2 regions of the Motilibacter peucedani genome follow, and region 1 is predicted to be linked to the other one. Evidence: riboswitches for the same ligand, from Rfam matches in the RefSeq annotation. Region 1 holds a riboswitch; the other holds the start of a gene.
The links. Region 1 has a riboswitch for cobalamin ahead of nicT (Nickel transporter NicT). Riboswitches for the same ligand answer to the same signal wherever they lie in the genome.

Region 1 (11,041 bases):
CTGGTGCCCGTGCGCCCAGTCGGGGACGTAGGGGTTCTCGAGCGCGTGGGCGGAGGCGTCGGCCGCCGAGAGCGTGATGGTGATGAGGAAGTCGGTCGCGGCGAAGCCCAGCAGCACCAGCACGAACAGCTTGCCCGCCCACCACGGCAGGATCCGCTCCAGCATGGCGATCGAGCCCTCGCCGTGGGGGCTCTCGCGGGCCACCCGGCGGTAGACCGGCAGTGCCCCGACCAGCGTCAGCGCCACCAGCACGAGCGTGGCCACGGGTGCGACCGCGCCCGCCGCCAGGGCCGCGATGCCCGGCTGGTAGCCCAGGGTCGAGAAGTAGTCGACGCCGGTCAGGCACATCACGCGCCACCACGCCTGCGCGCGGTGCGCCGGGGCGGGCTTCGCGTGCGGGCCGGGCAGCCGGGCGGCCCGGCCCTCCTCACCCTCGAGCAGCCAGGAGCGCAGGCGCGGTGCTGCGGTGCCGCGTGCCGACGTGCTGGTCATGACCGGGTCGCCTCCTCGAGCGCGAGCACCATGGTGAGGCCTCCTCCCGGGGTGTCCTCAGCGGTGAGCGTGCCTCCCATCGCCTCGGCCAGCCCGCGCGACAGCGCCAGCCCCAGCCCGACGCCCGTGGTGTTGTCGGTGTCGCCCAGGCGCTGGAAGGCGACGAAGATCCGCTCGCGCTCGGCCGTGGGCACTCCCGGCCCGCGGTCGACGACGCGCAGCTCCACGCGGCCGCCGAGCGCGCTGCCCGCCAGGTGCGGTGCCGCACCGGGCGGCGAGTAGCGCAGCGCGTTGGCCACCAGGTTGGCCACGACGCGCTCGAGGAGCCCCGCGTCGGCGCGCACCTGCGGCAGGGTGGGGGGCACGTCGCAGGTCACCCGCGCAGCAGCGGGTCCGAGGCTGTCGAGGGCCAGCGGCACGACGTCGTCGAGGGCGACGTCGCGCAGGAGCACGCTCATGGCGCCGGCCTGCAGCCGGCTGAGGTCGAGCAGGTTGCTGACCAGCCGGGTGAGCCGGTCGAGCGACTCCTCGGCGCTGGCGAGCAGCTCGTCGTGGTCCTCGTCGTCGAGGTGCAGGTCCGGAGCCCGCAGGGTGCTCAGCGCCGTCTTCGCGGCGGCCAGCGGCGTGCGGAGGTCGTGTCCGACGGCGGCCAGCAGCGCCGTACGCACCCGGTCGGCCTCGCGCACGGTCTCCGCACCCTGCGCGGCGCTCGCCAGCCGGCTCCGTTCGCGCGCGACGGCCGCCTGCGCGGCGAACGCGGTCAGGACGCGGCGGTCCTCCGCCGGCAGCGGGCGTCCGCGCAGGACCAGCGCCAGCGAGTCGCCCGCGGGCACCAGCACCTCGCCCTCGTCGGGCGAGCGGGCCGGGTCGGGTCCGCTGCTGGCCACCGACGACCACGGCTCCAGCGGGCCCGCGCGCTCCAGCAGGGCGACCGACGACACCGCGAAGGTGTCGCGCAGCCGGTCGAGCAGCGCCGGGAGCGCGCTCTCGCCCCGCAGCACGCTGCCGGCGACCGCGGACAGCACCGCCGCCTCCGCGGACGCGCGCGCCGCCTGGCTCGTGCGCCGCGCAGCCACGTCGACGACCGCGCTGACGGCGGCGCCCACGACGAGGAAGACCAGCACGGCCAGCACGTTGTTGCGCTCGCCGATCGTGAAGGTGTGCAACGGCGGGGTGAAGTACCAGTTGAGCAGAGAGGCGGCGAGCAGGGCGCTGACGGCGGCCGGCACCGCTCCCCCGACGAGCGCCGCAGCGACCACTGCCAGCAGCAGCAGCAGCGCCTCGCTGGTGAGGTTGACCGAGCTGCGCGTACGGGTCAGGGCAGCGGTGACCAGCACGGGGAGCACGACCGCGAGCACCAGCCCCCACACCCGCCGGCGCCGGGCGACCCCGCTCGACGGGTGGGGCAGCTGCCGGCTGCCCGCGGCCTCCTCGTGGGTGACCACGTGCACGTCGATGTCGCCGGAGCTGCGCAGGACGCTCGCGCTCACCGACTCGCGGCCGAGGGTCCGGCGCAGGCGCGAGCGCCGGCTGGTGCCGAGCACGAGCTGCGTGACGTTCTCGGCCCGGGCGAAGTGCAGCAGGGCGTCGGCGACGTCGTCGCCGACCAGCACGTGGTAGGTCCCGCCGAGCGACTCGACCAGGGCCCGCTGCCGCGCGAGGGAGTCGGGGGAGCCGGCCGCCAGGCCGTCGGAGCGGGCGACGTAGGCGGCGAGCAGCTCCGCGCCCCTGGCGCGGTCGGCGATGCGCGCCGCCCGCCGCAGCAGCGTGTCGCCGCCCGGCCCGCCGGTCAGGGCGACGAGCACCCGCTCGCGGGTCTCCCAGGTGTCGGTGACGCCGAGGTCGAGCCGCAGCTCCTGGAGCCCGTCGTCGACCTTGTCGGCCAGCCACAGAAGCGCGAGCTCGCGCAGCGCCGTGAGGTTGGAGGGGCGGAAGTAGTTCGAGAGGGCGGCGTCGACGCGCTCGGGCGGGTAGACGTTGCCGTGCGCGAGGCGCCGGCGCAGCGCCTCCGGGGTGGAGTCGACCAGCTGCACCTGGTCGGCCCGGCGCACCACCGCGTCCGGGACCGTCTCGCGCTGCGGCACGCCAGTGATCTTCTGCACCACGTCGTTGAGCGACTCCAGGTGCTGCACGTTGACGGTCGAGAGGACGTCGATGCCGGCGGCGAGCAGCTCCTCGACGTCCTGCCAGCGCTTCTCGTGCCGCGACCCCGGTGCGTTGGTGTGCGCCAGCTCGTCGACCAGGACCAGCTCGGGCCGTCGCTCGAGCACCCCGTCGAGGTCCATCTCGCGCAGCACGATGCCCCGGCGCTCGACCCGGCGCATCGGCACGACCGGAAGGCCCTCGAGCAGGGCGGCCGTGTGGGCCCGGTCGTGGGTCTCGACGACGCCCACGACCACCGCGCCCCCGCGCGCGAGCCGGCGCTGCGCCTCGTCGAGCATGGCGTAGGTCTTGCCCACCCCCGGCGCGGCGCCCAGGTAGATGCGCAGGTGACCGCGTGCCATGCAGCCCATCGTGCCCTGCGCGCCGGCCGTCCTCACCGCAGGCGGGCCAGCGCCAGGTTGAGCTCGAGCACCCGGACGTGCGGCTCGCCGAGGAACCCGAGCGTCCGGCCCGTCACGTGGGCGTCGACCAGCCGGCGCACCACCGCCGGGTCCAGGCCGCGTGCCCGCGCGACGCGGGCCACCTGCTGGCGGGCGTACTCGGGGCTGATGTCGGGGTCGAGGCCGGAGCCGCTCGCGGTCAAGGCGTCGGGGGGTACGTCTGCGGGCGCGGTCCCGTCGGCCGCTGCGGCGGCGGCGCGCCGCTCCTCCACCGCCCGGAGCAGGTCGGGGTTCTCCGGGCCGAGGTTGGAGGCCGAGCTGCTCGCGGCGTCGTAGCCGTCGCCCGCGGCTGAGGGACGGGGCTGGAACCACTGCGGCAGCGGCTTCCCCTGCGGGTCGGAGAAGGACTGACCGAGCAGGCTGGAGCCGACGACGGTCCCGTCACGGGTGAGCAGAGAGCCGTCCGCACGGCCGGGGAGAGCGACCTTCGCGATGCCGGTGACCAGCAGCGGGTACGCGATGCCGAGCACGACGGTCAGGAGGGCCAGGGCCCGGAGGGCGGCGAGCGCCTGGGGCGCCCACGAGGCGCGGGCCGGCGGCGTGCGCCCCTCGGTGGTGGGCACCGGACGTGTAGTGGTCTGAGAGGTTGTCGTGGTCATAGGTGGTCACGCGATCCCGGGAAGGTGCTGGACGAGCAGGTCGAGGAGCTTGATGCCGGCGAAGGGTGCGACGACGCCGCCCACCCCGAAGACGAGCAGGTTGCGCTGCAGCAGCGCTGACGCCGATGCCGGCCGGTATCGGACGCCGCGCAGGGCGAGCGGGATCAGCGCCACGATCACGAGGGCGTTGAAGACCACTGCGGACGTGATCGCGGACTGCGAGCTGTGCAGGTGCATGACGTTGAGGCGGTCGAGCCCCGGGAACCTGCTGGCGAACATCGCGGGCAGGATGGCGAAGTACTTCGCGATGTCGTTGGCCAACGAGAACGTCGTCAGGGCGCCGCGGGTGATCAGCAGCTGCTTGCCGATGCCGACGATGTCGATGAGCTTGGTCGGGTCCGAGTCGAGGTCGACCATGTTGCCGGCCTCCTTGGCGGCCGAGGTCCCGGAGCCCATGGCCACGCCGACGTCGGCCTGGGCGAGCGCCGGTGCGTCGTTGGTCCCGTCGCCGGTCATGGCGACGAGCCGGCCGCCGGACTGCTCGCGCCGGATCAGCGCCAGCTTCTCCTCGGGCGTGGCCTCGGCGAGGAAGTCGTCGACCCCCGCCTCTGCGGCGATCGCCGCAGCCGTCAGCGGGTTGTCGCCCGTGACCATGACCGTGCGGATGCCCATGGCGCGGAGCTCCGCGAAGCGCTCGCGCAGGCCGTCCTTGACGACGTCCTTCAGGTGGATGACGCCCAGCACGCGGGCCCCGTCGGCGTCAGCCTCGGCGACCACGAGCGGCGTCCCGCCGCGGCCCGAGATGCGGTCGACCGAGGCCTCCACCTCGGCCGGCACACGACCGCCGCGGTCGAGGACCCAGCGGACGACGGCGGAGGCCGCACCCTTGCGCACCTCGCGCAGACCGCCGCGCCCGTCGTCGAGGTCGATGCCGGACATGCGGGTCTGGGCGGTGAAGGGGATCACGTGCGCGCCGGGTAGTCCGCCGGCCTGGTCCTCGCGCAACGCGTACGCCTCCTGGGCGAGCGCGACGACCGAGCGGCCCTCCGGCGTCTCGTCCGCGAGGCTGGCGAGCTGCGCGGCGTCGGCGAGGCGGTGGGGCTCGACACCCGGGGCGGCGACGAACTCGCTGGCCCGCCGGTTGCCGTGGGTGATGGTCCCTGTCTTGTCGAGCAGCAGGGTGCTCACGTCACCGGCCGCCTCGACCGCCCGCCCTGAGGTCGCCAGCACGTTGCGCTGCACCAGCCGGTCCATGCCGGCGATGCCGATGGCCGAGAGCAGCGCGCCGATGGTCGTCGGGATGAGGCAGACCAGGAGCGCGACCAGGACCACGAGCGACTGCTTCGCCTGCGAGTAGGCGGCCAGCGGCTGCAACGTCACGACCGCCAGGAGGAACACGAGCGTGAGGCTCGCGAGCAGGATGTCGAGCGCGACCTCGTTGGGCGTCTTCTGCCGCGCAGCGCCCTCGACCAGCGCGATCATGCGGTCGAGGAAGGTCTCACCGGGCTTGCTGGTGATGCGCACGACGATGCGGTCGGAGAGCACGCGCGTGCCGCCGGTCACGGCTGACCGGTCGCCGCCGGACTCCCGCACCACGGGAGCCGACTCCCCGGTGATCGCCGACTCGTCGACGCTCGCGACGCCGTCGACGACGTCGCCGTCACCGGGCACCACCTGCCCCGCCTCGACGACCACGAGATCGCCGACCCGGAGTCCGGTGCCGGGCACCTCCTCCTCGCCGCCGCCGGGAAGCAGCCGGCGGGCCGTCGTGGAGGTGCGAGCCCGGCGCAGCGTGTCGGCCTGGGCCTTGCCGCGCCCCTCGGCGACGGCCTCCGCCAGGTTGGCGAACAGCACGGTCAGCCAGAGCCACGCGGTGATCACCCAGGCGAAGACGCTCGGGTGCCAGACGGCGAGGGCGGAGGTGAGGACCGAGCCGACCTCGACGACGAGCATGACGGGGTTGCGGGCCATCACCCGCGGATCGAGCTTGCGCACGGCGTCCGGGGACGAGCGGACGAGCAGGGCAGGGTCGAGCAGGGTCGTGGTCATCGGTGGAGCCCTTCTGCGAGCGGGCCGAGCGAGAGCGCCGGCAGGTAGGTCAGGCCCGTGACGACCACGATGGTGCCGCCCAGCAGCACGACGAACAGCCCCCGGTGCGTCGGCAGGGTTCCTGAGCTCGCCGGCACCGGCACCTGCCGGGCCAGCGACCCGGCCAGGGCCAGCACGAGCACGATCGGCACGAACCTGCCGACGAGCATCGCGATGCCCAGCGCCGTGTTGTAGAAGTGCGTGTTGACGCTGATGCCGGCGAAGGCGCTGCCGTTGTTGTTGGCGGCGGAGGTGAAGGCGTAGAGCACCTCCGAGAGGCCGTGCGCCCCCGGGTTGAGGATGGAGGAGCGCGGCGTGCGGAACGCCAGTGCCACCGCAGTGCCGACGAGCACCGTCGCCGGCGTCACGAGGATGTAGAGCGAGGCGAGCTTCATCTCGCGGGGCGCCAGCTTCTTGCCGAGGTACTCCGGCGTCCGTCCGACCATCAGGCCGGCGAGGAACACCGCGACGACGGCCAGCACGAGGATCCCGTAGAGGCCCGATCCCGTGCCCCCGGGCGTGATCTCGCCGAGCTGCATGTCGACGAGGGTGATGCCGCCGCCGAGCGAGGTGAACGAGTCGTGGAAGGAGTTCACCGCGCCCGTCGAGGTCATGGTCGTCGACACCGCGAACAGCGAGGACGCACCGACGCCGAAGCGGGTCTCCTTGCCCTCCGTGCTGGCGCCGACCGCGGTCGGCACCGTTCCGTGGTGCGCGGCCTCCACCGCGTACATCGCCCCGACCGCGGCGAGCCAGATGACACCCATGGTGGCGAGCACCGCGTACCCCTGCCGCACGTCACCCACGAGGCGGCCGAAGGTGCGGGGCAGGCTGAAGGGGATCACCAGGAGCAGCAGGACCTCGAACCAGTTGCTGAAGGCGCTCGGGTTCTCGAAGGGGTGCGCCGAGTTGGCGTTGTAGAAGCCGCCGCCGTTGGTCCCGAGCTCCTTGATGGCCTCCTGCGAGGCGACCGGACCACCGGGGATGCTCTGGGTGCCGCCTGCGAGCGTGTGCGCCTCGGTGAACCCGTGCAGGTCCTGCACCACGCCGCAGGCGAGCAGCACGACCGCGGCGAGCAGCGCGAGCGGCAGCAGGATGCGCAGGCAGGTGCGGGTCAGGTCGACCCAGAAGTTGCCGAGCCGGTCGGTGCGCGAGCGGGCGAAGCCGCGCACGAGCGCGACGGCGACGGCCATGCCGACGGCGGCGGAGACGAAGTTCTGCACTGCCAGACCGGCCATCTGGGTCAGGTGGCCCATCGCGGCCTCGCCCGAGTACGACTGCCAGTTGGTGTTCGTGACGAACGACGCGGCCGTGTCGAAGGCCTGGTCCGGGGCGATGGGCGCGAACCCGAGCGAGAGCGGCAGGCGGTCCTGCACCCGCTGCAGCGCGTACAGCGCCAGGACGCTGACCGCCGAGAAGGCCAGCACCGCGCGCAGGTAGACCGGCCACCGCTGCTCGGTGTCGGCGTCGACGCCCACCAGCCGGTAGACCGCGCGCTCGGCGCGCAGGTGCCTCGGCGAGGAGTAGACCGCAGCCATGTAGTCGCCGAGCGGCCGGTGCACGAGCGCGAGGACGGCGACCAGCGAGCCGGTGGTCAGGACGAAGGAGAACGTCTCGCCCATCTCAGAACCGCTCCGGTGCGACCAGCGCCACGACGAGGTAGCCGACCAGGACCACGGCCACGACGAGCCCGACGACGTCGGAGGCGCTCACAGCCGCTCGACCCCCCGCACCAGCAGGCCGCACAGGGCGAAGAACGCCAGTGCGAGCAGGACGAGGACGACATCAGCCATCGGACCCTCCGGATCTTCGGGGAGCGGGACGCTCCGCCTCAGGCCGGCACGCTGCCGGCCACGGAGCCAGCCAACCGCCGCGCAGCGGCGCCGGTGCCGCGCTTGACGCGACCTTGACGCCGGGCCCGCACGTCTTGACGCGTCCTTGACGCCGGCGCCGCTCCCTCGGGCCCCGGACCCCTAGCCGGTCACGTCCAGCTTGAAGAGCAGCAGGTCGGTCTTGTGGGTCTCGACCTCGAACGACCCGGTGAGCGAGGCCGTGAAGACGAGGGTCCCCGGCGTACCCGGTGTCGGGAGCTCCATCTCCTCGTCGATGCCGTGCACGTGGACCTCGTCGACATGGTCGCTGGTGACCGTGAGCCGGATGGTCCGGCCCTTCGGCACGGTCACCGTGGAGGTGGGCGGGGTGACCTTGCCGTCGGCGACGGCGTAGGTCAGCTCGGTCGTGGTCGCACTGCTGCCGGCGGTCGTGGCCCCGGACGAGCCGCCGTCGGCGGTGCTCGCGGAGGAGCACGCGGTCAGCGCGAGCGCGGCCGCCACGGTGAGCAGGCCGGTGGCGGCGCGGCGGCGGGCGAGGGTCATGGGACGTCCTTCCAGGAGGCGGGTCCGCCCGGGCGCTTGCCGGGCCGGGGCGGCGGACCGTACGGTGCTGGTGCCGTGGTGCTCGGGAAGCCGGTGGGATTCCGGCACGGCCCTCGCCACTGTGTTCGGAGAAGCTGAGGCCCTCCCGAGAGGGAGCCACTGGGCGCGCTCGCGCGCCTGGGAAGGCGGGTCGCAGCGCCCACCCTCGTCGAGGGTGGGGTCCGTCAGCCAGGAGACCGGCCACGGCACTGCGTCACCCTGTCCACGAGGTGCTGGAAGAGGAACCCCATGCCGTTGCCTGCGCGCAGCGCCGTCCGCCCGACCCGTGGAGAGCGGGGCGGGCTCGCCGCCGTGCTGACGGTGGTCGTGCTCATGAACGTCGTCGCCTGGGTGGTCCTGGTCGCCGTCGTGCGCCCCCAGCACCTCCAGATCGGCACCCAGGTCTTCGGCGTGGGCCTCGGGGTGACGGCGTTCACGCTCGGCATGCGCCACGCCTTCGACGCCGACCACATCGCCGCCATCGACAACACCACTCGCAAGCTGATGGCTGACGGCACCCGACCGGTCTCGGTGGGCTTCTGGTTCGCCCTCGGCCACTCGAGCGTCGTCGTGCTCCTGGCGGCTCTCACGGCGGTCGGCGCGCGAGCCGTGTCGTCGCTGACCGACGACGGCTCGAGCGAGCACCACGTGCTGGGCCTGCTCGGCACCTCGGTCTCGGGCGTCTTCCTCTACGCGATCGGCCTGCTCAACCTCGCCGCGCTGACGGGCATCGTGCGGGTCTACCGGCGGGCGCGTTCCGAGGGCTACGACGCCCACGCCCTCGAGGAGGCGCTCGACTCCCGCGGCCTCATCACCCGCGTGCTGCGCCCGCTGATGCGCTCGATCACCCGCCCGGTGCAGATGTTCCCCATCGGGCTGCTGTTCGGCATCGGCTTCGACACCGCGACCGAGGTGACGCTGCTCGTGCTCGCCGGTTCCGGTGCTGCGAGCGGGCTGCCGTGGTACGCGGTGCTCGTGCTGCCGCTGCTGTTCACCGCCGGCATGAGCCTGTTCGACACGCTCGACGGCGCCTTCATGACCGTGGCCTACCGCTGGGCGTTCGCCAACCCGGTGCGCAAGATCTACTACAACCTGACCATCACGGGGCTCTCGGTCGCCGTCGCGATGCTCATCGGCACCATCGAGCTGGTCGGCGTCTTCCACGAGCAGCTGGGCCTCGAGGACCCCGTGACGGGCTGGGTCGCGGGCCTCGACCTGCAGCACGTCGGCTACACGGTCGCCGGGCTCTTCGTCGTGGTCTGGGCGGTCGCCATCGGCTACTGGAAGCTCGCCGCGGTCGAGGCGCGTTGGGAGGCACGCACCGCCCGGGCGCTCGACTGAGCCGAGGCCCCTCACCGGGTCCGCCGGCGCAGCGAGAGTCCGGCCAGCCCGGCGGCGAGGACGGCCACGACGAGACCGGCGGCGGCCAGCGCGCGGGCCGTCCCGTCGGTGCTGCCGTCGTCGGCCGTCGTCGCGGCCGGGAGCAGCGCCAGCACGGGCGCCGGGTCCTCCGGCTCCTCGGCGCCGGGCGTCGTCCGCTGGTCCCAGTGCACGACGGTGCCGTCGGAGTAGGTCTGCACGGCGGGGAAGGCGATCGAGCGCGCGCCCTTCGGGAACGGTCCGACCGAGAGCGCGAACTGCTGGAACTCGCCGGGCGCGACGCCGGCGTCCGTGCCGGCCTTCCACGTGACGGTCTGCACCGCCTTGGTCAGCGTGAAGCCGCCGGCCGTGACCGGCCTGGGCAGCGGGGTCTCGGGCGCGCTGACCGTCCACCCGGCGACCGGCTGGGCGGCGACCGACGCGAAGGGCGTGTCGGCCGGGAGGGTCACCGCCAGCTGCACCGTGGAGGCGGTGTCGGACTCGGTGGGGACTCGGAACACGATGACGCCGTAGCCGCCGGGGGAGGCGTCGGCGGAGGTGACGCGGACGTGGGCGGAGGCCGGAGCGGCGGCCGCCACGACGAGCAGGAGGGCCGCGCCGGCGGTGCCGGCGCCGCGGAGGAGGGATCGGGCAGGGGTCGGTGTCATGGGTCGTCCGTCTGGTGCGCAGGTGCGGGGGAGGGCAGGGCTCGCCGGCACCGCGGGTCGGACGCTGGGTCCGGCTCCGGTGGCGCGCTCAGCGAGCGGGCTGCGCCGGAGGCCCGCGGCGCGGCGCGCCGGCGGTGAGCAGCAGCGCCCGCGGCACCCACCCGCGCGACGCGACGGGTACGCAGCGGCCCGTCGCGCCTGCGACGGTCTCGGGCGCGGGACGCCGCACCGCGTACGCGAGCGACCCGACGGCGCCGGCGACGGCGTCGGCCAGGAGCTCCGCGTGGACCAGCGCCGCCGCGGTCAGCAGGGTGCCGACCGCGTGCCAGGCCAGCATCTGGAGCAGGGAGCCCATGGCGTCGTGCGGCTCGGCCACCGCGAGCAGGAGGTGGGCGGTCGCCTGGGCGCCGGCGAGGGCTACCAGCAGGCGCGGCCCGGTCCAGCGCGCGCTGGCCACGAGCGTGCAGAAGAGCGCGGGGCCGAGGGCGACGAGCAGCGCTGCGCGCGGCCCGGCGACCGGTCCGCCGCCGAGCACGTGCCCGCCGAGCGCCAGGGCGGTGCAGGTGGCGACGGAGGACAGCGTGCGGGCCGGTTGCCCGAGCCCACGACTGCCGACCACGCCCGCAGCCTAGCCGCGCGCCCCTTCTACGACGGCAGCTGCTCCTCGTCGTGCCGGTGCGCGCTGTTCACCAGGTCGGCCGAGACGATCTGCGACGGGCGCAGGTAGTGCGCCGTCAGGCCGCTGCCGGTGTCCTGCACCAGCCAGCACGCGCCCTTCTTGGTGACCGGCGGCTCGCCTGGCACCCGGCCCGGCGGCA
Region 2 (11,041 bases), on a different contig from region 1:
GCGCTCCTGTGCGGCCGTCAGGGGGGTGCCGGCAGCCTGCGCCGCTGCGGCGGCGACGGCCACCGGGTCCTTGGACAGCTGGAGCAGGACCTGCACGCGGCTGGTGCCCTTGGCGCGCGCGAGGATCTTGTCGACCTCGGCCTTGTCGACCTTGGTGCCCTTCGGCAGCTGGTGGAGGGTCTTGCCGCCGACCTTGACGGTCTTGGTGGGCGGGAGGTGGCCCGGTTCGGCGGCTGCGGCCGCGACCGGCGTGGAGATGACGAGCAGGGCTGCCGCGGCGAGCGGGAGCCTTCGACGGATCTGCACTAGCTGGCCCTCCTGGTGCGAGGTGCGGACGGCGGCGGACCCCGTCCGGCGTGCTGGGTGCTCGGACCATAGCAACGCAACCCCGCCCGGGACAGTGCAGCGCGGAAAAGGGATGCGGACGCGGGAGGACCCGCACGGCGGCGTGCCGTGCGGGTCCTCCTGGGACGTGCGAGCCGCTAGAGCAGCGCGTCCACCAGCGGCAGCAGCGTGCTCTTGGCCGTGGCGCTCACCTTCGATGCCTTGGCCCCCGACACGGCGTCGCGCAGGGCGTGCGCCTTCTGCGTCGCCGTGGCCGAGTCACCGGCCGCCTGCGCCGACTCGATCGAGTCCACCAGCGACTGGAGGTCGTTGGCGGTGCTCTGCACGATGTCGCCGCTGCGGGTCAGCGTGCCGACCTGCTGGCGCACCGCCTGGACCGGCGTGCGCGCCGGGAGGAGGGCGTCGAGCAGGGCGGTCAGCTGCGTACGCGCCGCGACCGTGATGTTTGCCGGTGCCGCGTCGAGGGTGGCCCGGACCGACTGCAGCTTCGCACGCATCGCGCCGAAGTCGTGCGCCGCTTCCGCCGCCGAGGCGGCGGACAGGGTGCTGCGCAGGCTGCGCGCCGTGCTGGCCGGCACGCCGCCCGAGGCGGCGAGACGGTCGAGGGCGGTGCTGACGTCGCTGATGCGCGTCACGCTCGGCTCCCCGGCCGCCAGCGAGGCGATCTCGCTGTCGGAGAGGACCCGGTCGTAGGCGTGCACCGAGTCGATGGCGCCGGGGAAGAAGTCCACGGCACCGCCGTTGAACTTGCCGCGGCCGATGACCAGGTTGCCCGGGTCGTTCGCGCCGCCGCAGACCGACGCGCTGCCGGCGAGCTTGCCGTCGACGTAGATCCGGATCTCACCGGCGGCGAGGTCGCGGACACCGGTCAGGTGGTACCACCGGCCGACCTGCGGGGTGCCGACGCCGGTGGCGAGGGCGCGGGTCTGCGGGTAGCTGAACGCCCACACGTGGTCGGCACCGGAGTACTGCAGGAAGAAGTCGCTGGCCTGCGCCCCGTCCTGGCTCACCACCGTCGCGAAGCCGTCGGTGCGGTCGATCTTCGCCCACGCCGAGACGGTGTAGCTGCCGGAGGTGTCGAGCACCTGCGCGCCGGTGTCGACGAACTGGTTGCTGCCGTTGAACTGCAGCGCCTTGCCGCTCGTGCCGGCCGTCCACGTCGGGCCGTTGACCAGCGTGCCGTCGTGGGCGCCGCCGCTCAGGTCCTCGGTGACCGTGCCGGAGCCCTCGTCGAGCGGCCAGTAGCCGGTGCCGACGAGGCCGGGCTTGCCGGGCTTGACCACGACCGAGCCGGTGCTGGCCCCGGCCGCGATGACCTTCTCGTTGACGGCCTTGACCTGGGCCGGGTCGACCTTCTCGACACGGCGGTCGTAGGTCCACAGACCGTTGAGCTCGGTCTCGACGTCGGTGATCTGCGTGTAGACCGAACCGGACAGCCCGCAGCTCGCAGCACCGATCAGCTGGCTGGTGTTGGAGACGTAGGCGTTGGTCAGGTCAGCAGTGGTCTTGAGGTCGGTGCCGTAGTTGCTCAGCGAGCCGCCAGGCCACGTGTGGCCGGGGATGACCAGGCCGTAGCCGCCGTGCTCGCCGTCCATCGCTGCGCGGTTCGCGTCCGGTGACGGGAACGCCGGGCCGTTGTACATGTGCCAGTCGATGACGTCGCCGTGGCCCGAGTCGCCCTTCGAGGCGCAGCAGTTGACACCGCTGTGGGCGTCGACCAGGCGCGTCGGGTCCTGGGCCTTGACGGAGTCGGCGATCTGACCGGTGACCGTGCGGTCCCACTCGCCCCAGCCCTCGTTGAAGGGGATGAAGCCGATGACCGAGGTGTCGCTGTCGTGCTGGTCGACGATGCGGTGCAGCTGGGTCTGGAAGTTCGCGCGGGCGGTGTCGTTGGTGAAGAAGCCCGCGGGGATGTCCTGCCAGACCATGAGGCCCAGCCGGTCGGCCCAGTAGTACCAGCGGTCGGGCTCCACCTTGATGTGCTTGCGCACGGTGTTGAAGCCCATCTCCTTGTGCTGCACCAGGTCGAAGGCGAGCGCCTCGTCGGTCGGAGCGGTGTAGATGCCGTCCGGCCAGTAGCCCTGGTCCAGGGTGGAGAGCAGGAAGGTCGGCTTGCCGTTGAGCACGATGCGCTGCTTGCCGTTGATGACCTTGAGCCCGATGGAGCGCAGGCCCTGGTAGCTGCCCACGGTGTCGGTCGAGCCGCCGTCGGTCAGCGTGACCTTCAGGTCGTAGAGGTAGGGGTCGTCGGGCGACCACAGGTGCGGGTTGGCGATGGAGAGCGTCAGGGCGGTGTTCGCCGCGCCGGTCACCGAGCCGTACGTCTTGCCGTCCTTCGACGCGACGACCGTGACGCTCGCGCCGGCGGAGGCGCTGGCGGACTCGGCCGTGACCTTGAAGTCCGAGCCGGGCACGTCGGAGGTGATCTTCAGCGAGTCGACGTGGGCGGGCGCGACCGGCTCGAGCCAGACGGTCTGCCAGATGCCCGAGGCCGGCGTGTAGAAGATGCCGCCGGGGTTGTTGGTCTGCTTGCCGGTGGCCTGGTTGCCGGAGTCGGTCGTGTCGACGACGCCGACGATGACCTCCTGCGGGCCGCTGCCCGTGACGGCGTCGGTGATGTCGGCGCTGAACTGGTCGTAGCCGCCGGTGTGCTCGGCCACCTTGGTGCCGTTGACCCACACCGTCGCCGCGTAGTCCACGGCGCCGAAGTTCAGCTTGAGCCGAGCGCCGCTGCCGATGTTCCAGTCGGCCGGCACGGTGAAGGTGCGGCGGTAGAACATCCGGTCCTCGTGGCGCTGGACGCCCGACAGGACGGACTCGACCGGGTAGGGGACGAGGATCTTCTCGCCCAGGGTCTGGCCGACCGGGGGAGTGTCGACCGAGTCGGTCGCCGCGAACTGCCAGGTGCCGTTGAGGTTCTGCCACTTGGTGCGCGTCAGCTGCGGGCGCGGGTAGTCGGGCAGCGCGTTGCTCGGGCTGACCTGCGAGGCCCACGGCGTGGACAGCGTGTAGGTCGAGCCGTTGGTCGCCGCGACGTTGAACTCAGGCAGCGTCTTCTTCGTCGTCGCCAGGGTGCTCTTGCCGTCGTAGGTGATGCGGACCAGCGAGCCCTTGGTGATCGGCGTCGAGGTGGTCAGGATCAGCTTCGAGGCGTCCGACCCGTCGAGGGCCACGCTCGCCAGCGGGAACGCGATGTCGTCGACAGCGACGGTGACGTGCTGCGAGATGTCGGCAGGGAGGGGCTTGAAGTCGGTGTCGATGTCGAGGGTGGCGTGGGTCCCGCTCGCGTCGACCGCCGCGGTGCCGTTGACCGGGGGCTCGTAGCCCTCGGGCAGGTAGAACGCCGACGCGGGGATCGGCTCCGAGGGCGTGCTCGGGCTCGACCACGACAGGTGGAGGTTGGAGCCGCCGAAGTCCTCGAAGTACTCGACCTTGACGTCGTAGCGCTTCCCGGCCTCGAGCTGCACGGGAGCGCTGGTCTGCCGGTTGTCCCAGTCGTCGACCCAGTGGTCGATGACGAGCTGCCCGCCGATCCAGATGCGGAAGCCGTTGTCGCCGATCGCCGAGAACGTGTAGGCCTCGGAGTGGTCGGGCACCAGCTGGCCGGTCCACCGCACCGAGTCCTGGTCGGCCTGCCCGGTGGTGCTCGTGAGCACGCCCTCCAGGCTGCCGAAGTCGAGGTTCGGGTCGATCTGGGTCGTCCGGAACTCGTGGAAGTCGCCGATCCCGGCGCCGCTCGAGCGGTAGTAGTCGCCCTTGAGCCCGTGGAGGGGGTTCGGGTCGGCCTGGGCGGGCGCGGCGGTGGCGAAGGACCCGAGCAGGGCCAGCGCGGCGACGCCGAGCACGCCGCGGGAGAGCAGCGGGCGCCGGCGCCGGAGGGCGGATCGTGGTGGTTCGGGGTGCAGCTGGGCTGGACGCATCAGCGGTCGGCCTCCTGAGCCGTCGTGGGGCAGGGACGTTCGTCTAGCGGGTCGGACGTGGAGCGGATGACAGGGCCTGATCGTTCTGGACCGTTCGTGTCCGGACCCGGTCAACCTCACGGAGTCAAGCGCCTGTCACCGACCGGGGTCAACAGTGCAGAGCGACGAGACCAAATCGTGACCAGTTGCGAAATCGATCACCCGGCGCAGCCCGGGACACCGTCATCCCTGCACGTCGGTGACCGGTTGGGACCGGATCGCGTCGATGGGCGGTGCCCGACGCGCTGCCCGTAGGATGCGCAGGCAAAGCGACGGCAGTGGAGGAAGCCGGTGGGATTCCGGCGCGGTCCCGCCACTGTCACCGGGGAGCGAGGTCCCAGTGAGTGCCACTCCCGCGCGAGCGGGGGGAAGGCAGGGCCCGAGCACTGATCCGGAAGCCAGGATTTCCCTGCCGTCGCCCGACCGACCAGGGGCGTGGACACCCCGGGGAAGGAACCGCGCGGTGGACGTTCGCTACCCGTTCTCGGCCGTCGTCGGCCTCGACGAGCTGAGGCTGGCCCTCCTGCTCAACGCCGTCGACCCCGCGATCGGGGGCGTGCTCGTGCGCGGCGAGAAGGGCACGGCCAAGTCGACCATCGTGCGGGCGCTCGCGGCGCTGCTGCCCGAGCTCGCCGTCGTTCCCGGCTGCCGGTTCTCCTGCGACCCCGCAGCGCCCGACTCCTCCTGCCCCGACGGCCCGCACCCGCTCGACGGCCCGGTCGCCCTGCGCGAGGCGCGGCTGGTCGAGCTGCCGGTCGGCGCCTCCGAGGACCGCGTCGTCGGCTCCCTCGACCTCGAGCGCGCGCTCGCGCAGGGCGTGAAGGCCTACGAGCCCGGCCTGCTCGCCGACGCCCACCGCGGCGTGCTCTACGTCGACGAGGTCAACCTGCTCTCCGACCACCTGGTCGACCTGCTGCTCGACGCCGCCGCGATGGGCCGGGCCCACGTCGAGCGCGAGGGCGTCTCTGTCTCCCACGCCGCCCGCTTCCTGCTGGTCGGCACCATGAACCCCGAGGAGGGCGAGCTGCGCCCGCAGCTGCTCGACCGCTTCGGCCTGACGGTCGAGGTGCGCGCCAGCCGGGAGCCGCGGGAGCGGGCCGAGGTCGTACGCCGCCGGCTCGCCTTCGACGCCGACCCGGCGTCGTTCGCCGCCCGGTGGGCCGAGGGCGACGCCGCCCTCGCCGCCCGCATCGCGGCCGCCCGCGCCGCCCTCCCCGAGGTCGTGCTGTCGGACGCCGCGCTGCGCCAGGTCACCAGCGTGTGCGCGTCCTTCGAGGTCGACGGGCTGCGCGCCGACCTGGTCACCGCCCGCACCGCGGTCGCGCTGGCCGCGTGGCACGGCCGCACCGAGGTGGTGGCCGAGGACGTGCGCCAGGCCGCCCTGCTGGCGCTGCCGCACCGCCGGCGCCGCAATCCGTTCGACGCGCCCGGCCTCGACGAGTCGCAGCTCGACGACGCGCTCGCCGAGGGTGCCGAGCCCCCCGAGCAGGGCCCCGACGACGACGGCGGCCCCAGCGGTGGCGGCGCTCCCGAGCCGGGCCCCGGCGCCGACGCAGGCACGTCCGACACCTCTGGCACCCCCGACACCCCCGAGACCGAGATGATCATGGGGGACTCAGGAGGACACGCCGGCGAGTCGCGCGGAGAACCTCATGATCATCGCGAGGGGGGAGCGGCGGGGGAGCGGGGAGCGGTGGCGGCGTCGCAGCCGTACGCGGTGAAGCCGCTGCGCGTCGCCGGCCTCGGCGACGGGGCTGCGGGACGCCGCTCGCGCGCCCGCACCGCCGACGGGCGCACCGTGCGCTCCGAGGCGCCGCAGGGTCGCGTGAGCTCCCTGCACCTGTCGGCCACCCTGCGCGCGGCGGCCCCCCACCAGGTCGGCCGCGGGCGCCGGGGTGCCGGGCTGGAGCTGCGCCGCGACGACCTGCGCCAGTCGGTGCGCGAGGGGCGCGAGTCCAACCTGGTCGTCTTCTGCGTCGACGCGTCGGGCTCCATGGCCGCGCGCCAGCGGATGGGCGCGGTGAAGGGCGCCGTGCTCAGCCTGCTGCTCGACGCCTACCAGCGCCGCGACAAGGTCGCCGTGGTCACCTTCCGCGGCAGTGCTGCCGAGACCGTGCTGCCGCCGACCTGGTCGGTCGAGGCTGGTGCCGCCCGCCTCCAGCAGCTGCCGACCGGCGGGCGCACGCCGCTGCAGGCCGGGCTGCTCCAGGCGGCCGAGCTGCTGCGCCTCGAGCGGGTCCGCGACCCGCGCCGCCGCCCGCTGCTCGTCGTCGTGACCGACGGACGGCACACCTCGGGGGGCGACCCCTCGCGCGCGGCCGCCCTGCTGCGCCACGCGGGCGTGCACAGCGTGGTCGTCGACTGCGAGTCGGGCCCGGTGCGCCTGGGGCTGGCGGGCGCGCTCGCCGCGGCCCTCGGCGGCGAGGCGCTGCGGCTCGACGAGCTGGCAGCCGAGACACTGGTCTCCGTCGTCCAGTCGAGCACAGTCCGCTCGAGCACGGTCCGCTCGAGCACGAGGAGGGTCGCCTGATGCCGCAGGGCCAGCCGACGAGCGTGCCCGACGACGGGCTCACCACCCGCCAGCGCCGCAACCGCGCGCTGGTGGTCGTGCACACCGGCGAGATGAAGGGCAAGTCGACCGCCGCCTTCGGGCTCGCGCTGCGCGCGTGGCACCAGGGCTGGCCGATCGGCGTCTTCCAGTTCGTGAAGTCGGCCAAGTGGAAGGTGGGCGAGGAGTCCGCGCTGCGCGCGCTCGGCCGCGTCCACGAGCAGACCGGCGAGGGCGGGCCGGTCGCCTGGCACAAGATGGGCGAGGGCTGGTCGTGGATCCAGCGCCCCGGCTCCGAGGCCGACCACGCCGCGGACGCCCTCGAGGGCTGGGAGCAGGTCAAGCGCGACCTCGCGGCGCAGACGTACTCCTTCTACGTCCTCGACGAGTTCACCTACCCCGTGAAGTGGGGCTGGGTCGACGTCGACGACGTCGTCCGCACCCTGCAGGAGCGCCCCGGCACCCAGCACGTCGTCATCACCGGTCGTGACGCCGACCCGCGACTCGTCGAGGCCGCCGACCTCGTGGTCGAGATGACCAAGGTCAAGCACCCCATGGACGCGGGCCAGAAGGGCCAGCGGGGGATCGAGTGGTGAGCACCCCGCGCGTGGTCATCGCCGCTCCCGCCAGCGGGCACGGCAAGACCACCGTCACCACCGGCATCCTGGCCGCGCTCGCGCACCGGGGCCTGGCGGTCTCGCCCCACAAGGTCGGGCCCGACTACATCGACCCGGGCTACCACGCGCTCGCCGCCGGCCGGCTGGGCCGCAACCTCGACGCCTTCCTGTGCGGCGAGGAGCGGATCGTGCCGCTCTTCCTCCACGGTGCGGCCGGCGCCGACATCGCCGTCGTCGAAGGCGTCATGGGCCTCTACGACGGCGCCAGCGGCCACGGTGAGCTCGCCTCCACCGCGCAGGTCGCCAAGCTGCTGCGCGCGCCGGTCGTCCTGGTCGTCGACCCCTCGTCGCAGGGCCGGTCGGTCGCCGCGCTGGTGCACGGCTTCGCGACCTTCGACCCCGGTGTGCGCATCGGCGGCGTCATCCTCAACCGGGTCGCGTCCGAGCGGCACGAGCAGGTCGTGCGCGAGGCGCTCGACGAGATCGGTGTCCCCGTGCTCGGGGCGCTGCCCCGCTCCGACGCGATCGCCGCACCCTCGCGGCACCTGGGGCTGGTGCCCGTCGCCGAGCGCAGCGCCGCCTCAGTCGCCACGGTGCGCGCCCTGGGCGAGCTCGTCGACGCCTGCGTCGACCTCGACGCCGTGCTCGACATCGCCCGCACTGCCGGCAGTCTTCACGCTCCGGCGTGGGACGCTCGCGTCGAGGTCGGCGAGCGCGTCGAGGGACGACCGCGGGTGGCTCTCGCTTCCGGTGCCGCCTTCACCTTCTCCTACGCCGAGACCGCCGAGCTGCTCACCGCCGCGGGTGCCGAGGTCGTCCGCGTCGACCCGCTGCGCGACGAGGCGCTGCCCGAGGGCGTGCAGGCGCTGGTGGTCGGCGGTGGCTTCCCCGAGATGTACGCCGCCGAGCTGTCCGCCAACGTGCCACTGCGTACCTCCGTCCGTGAGCTCGCGGCGACCGGGGCGCCCATCGCCGCCGAGTGCGCGGGCCTGCTCTACCTCGCCCGCTCGCTCGACGGGCAGCAGATGTGCGGCGTGCTCGACGTCGACGCCCGCATGACCGGCCAGCTCTCGCTCGGCTACCGCGACGCGGTGGCCGTCACCGACAGCGTGCTGGCCTCGGAGGGCCAGCGCGTGCGCGGCCACGAGTTCCACCGCACGGCGTGCGACCCCACCCCCGTCGGCACCGCCGGTGCGCCGGCCTGGCGGTGGGCCGGTGGCTCGGGCGAGGGGTTCGTACGCGGTGGCGTGCACGCCTCCTACCTCCACCTGCACTGGGCCGGGGCGCCGCACGTCGCGCGCCGCTTCGTCGCCGCCGCAGCCGGGATCGCGTCGTGAGCCCGCTGCTGGTCGGCGTCGGCATGGGCCCCGGCGACCCGGAGCTGGTCACCGTCAAGGCGGTGCGTGTGCTCGAGTCGGCCGACCTCGTGATCGTGCCCGTGATGGGCGACGACGTCGGCCGCGCCGAGGCGACGGTGCGGGCGCACGTGACGCACGACCGCGTACGCCGCCTGCCCTTCGCCCTCAGCGACCGCGGCGGGGTCACCCAGGCGCGCACGCAGGCGTGGGACGAGGCAGGAAGCGCTGTGGCGCAAGCGTTCGCCGCCGGTGCCTCGGCCGTCGCGTTCGCCACCATCGGCGACCCCAACGTCTACTCGACCTTCTCCTACCTCGCCCAGACCGTGACCGCGCTGGTGCACGACCTCGAGGTGCAGACCGTGCCCGGCATCACGGCGATGCAGGACCTCGCCGCGCGCAGCGGCACCGTGCTCTGCGAGGGCACCGAGTCGCTCGCGCTGCTGCCGATCACGGCGGGTCTCTCGGCCTACGAGGCGGCGCTCGCGTCGTTCGACACGGTCGTCGCCTACAAGGGCGGGCGCCACCTGCGCGAGGTCCGCCACGTCCTCGCGGCCACCGGTCGCAGCGAGGGCGCGGTGTTCGGGTCGGCGCTCGGCCTCGCCGGCGAGGACATCCGTCCGCTCGCCGACGTGCCCGACGACGCCGCCCCCTACCTGTCAACAGTCATCTCCCCGGCGCGCCGGGTCTCGCGCGGAGGAAGCCTGTGAGCGTCGGCAGAGTCGTGTTCGTCGGAGCCGGCCCGGGCGCTGCCGACCTGCTCACGTTCCGGGCGGCGAGGGCGATCGCCTCGGCCGACGTCGTCATCTGGGCCTCCAGCCTGGTCGAGGCCGAGGTCCTCGAGCACGCCCGCGCCGATGCAGAGGTCGTCGACTCCGCGCAGCTGCCGATGGAGGGCGTGCTCCCCATCTACCAGCGCGCCGCGGCCGAGGGCCTGACCGTCGCGCGCGTGCACTCCGGCGACCCGTCGCTGTGGGGGGCCGTGCAGGAGCAGCTCGACCGCTGCCGCGAGCTCGGCCTCGAGACCGAGATCATCCCCGGCGTCAGTGCTTTCTCGGCCGTCGCGGCGATCGTCCAGCGCGAGCTGACGATCCCCGAGGTCGCCCAGTCGGTGATCCTCACGCGCCTCGGCGGCGGCAAGACCCCCATGCCGCCCGGCGAGGAGGTGCGTGACTTCGCCCGCCACGGCACGACGATGGCGGTGTTCCTCAGCGCGGCCCGCTCGGGCCAGCTCCAGGCCGAGCTGCTCGAGGGCGGCTACGCCCCGGAGACCCCCGTCGTCGTCGCCTACCAGGCGACCTGGGCCGACGAGCTCGTCGTGACGTGCACCGTCGAGACGATCGAGCAGACCGTGAAGGCCCACAAGCTGTGGAAGCACACGCTCTTCCTCGTCGGCCCCGCCCTCGGCGCGGCCGGCACTCGCTCGCACCTCTACCACCCCGGCCACTTCCACGGCTTCCGCAAGGCCGACCCCGAGGCGCGCCGCGCGCTGCGGTCGAGCCGCACCACGAGCCCGGGATGAGCGAGGGCCCCGAGCTGCGGGAGCCCGACCTGCCGCGCACGGCGAAGCAGCGGCCGCGCGCTCTCCGCACCGGCTGGACCACGGGCACCTGCGCGTCCGCGGCGGCGAAGGCGGCGGCCACGGCCCTGCGCGACCAGCGGCCGCTCGAGGTCGTCGAGGTGGCGCTGCCCAGCGGTGCGCGCGTCACCTTCGCCGTCGACTCCTGCACGGTGGAGCCGGCCCGCGCGCAGGCCGTCGTGGTCAAGGACGCCGGCGACGACCCCGACGTCACGCACGGGGCCCACCTGACCGCCACGGTGTCGTGGCTGCCCTCGCCCGGCCTCGAGCTCGACGGCGGGGTCGGCGTCGGTGTCGTCACCAAGCCGGGCCTCGGTCTCACCGTCGGCGGGCCGGCCATCAACGACATGCCCCGGGCCATGATCACGCAGGCGGTCCGCGAGGTGATCGACCCGGCCGACCACGGCGTGCGCGTCGTCGTCAGCGTGCCCGAGGGCGAGGTCATGGCGCGCAAGACCACCAACGCGCGCCTCGGCATCCTCGGCGGCATCTCCATCCTCGGCACCACCGGCATCGTGCGGCCGTTCTCGACGGCGTCGTGGCGCGCGAGCGTCGAGCAGGCCGTCTCGGTCATGGCGGCGCAGGGCGAGCAGACCCTCGTGCTCGTGACCGGCGGGCGCACGGAGAAGGGCGCGATG

Region 2: it holds a riboswitch for cobalamin, as region 1 does, so the genes downstream of both, CLV35_RS11230 (putative cobaltochelatase) here and nicT (Nickel transporter NicT) in region 1, are expected to answer to the same signal.

Annotation. Positions count from the first base shown of each region.
Region 1 covers NZ_RBWV01000011.1:310,558-321,598, reverse strand. The annotation lists gene CLV35_RS09810 (APC family permease) at 1-492, opposite strand, end outside; gene CLV35_RS09805 (sensor histidine kinase) at 489-2,996, opposite strand; gene kdpC (potassium-transporting ATPase subunit KdpC) at 3,029-3,658, opposite strand; gene kdpB (potassium-transporting ATPase subunit KdpB) at 3,701-5,743, opposite strand; gene kdpA (potassium-transporting ATPase subunit KdpA) at 5,740-7,404, opposite strand; gene kdpF (K(+)-transporting ATPase subunit F) at 7,406-7,495, opposite strand; gene CLV35_RS09775 (hypothetical protein) at 7,756-8,157, opposite strand; cobalamin riboswitch at 8,217-8,416, shown strand; gene nicT (Nickel transporter NicT) at 8,446-9,537, shown strand; gene CLV35_RS09765 (YcnI family protein) at 9,549-10,223, opposite strand; gene CLV35_RS09760 (hypothetical protein) at 10,312-10,842, opposite strand; gene CLV35_RS09755 (SixA phosphatase family protein) at 10,869-11,041, opposite strand, start outside.
Region 2 covers NZ_RBWV01000012.1:60,126-71,166, forward strand. The annotation lists gene CLV35_RS11220 (S8 family peptidase) at 1-306, opposite strand, end outside; gene CLV35_RS11225 (LamG-like jellyroll fold domain-containing protein) at 483-4,265, opposite strand; cobalamin riboswitch at 4,589-4,710, shown strand; gene CLV35_RS11230 (putative cobaltochelatase) at 4,768-6,834, shown strand; gene cobO (cob(I)yrinic acid a,c-diamide adenosyltransferase) at 6,834-7,448, shown strand; gene CLV35_RS11240 (cobyrinate a,c-diamide synthase) at 7,442-8,806, shown strand; gene cobI (precorrin-2 C(20)-methyltransferase) at 8,803-9,534, shown strand; gene cobM (precorrin-4 C(11)-methyltransferase) at 9,531-10,346, shown strand; gene CLV35_RS11255 (cobalt-precorrin-5B (C(1))-methyltransferase) at 10,343-11,041, shown strand, end outside.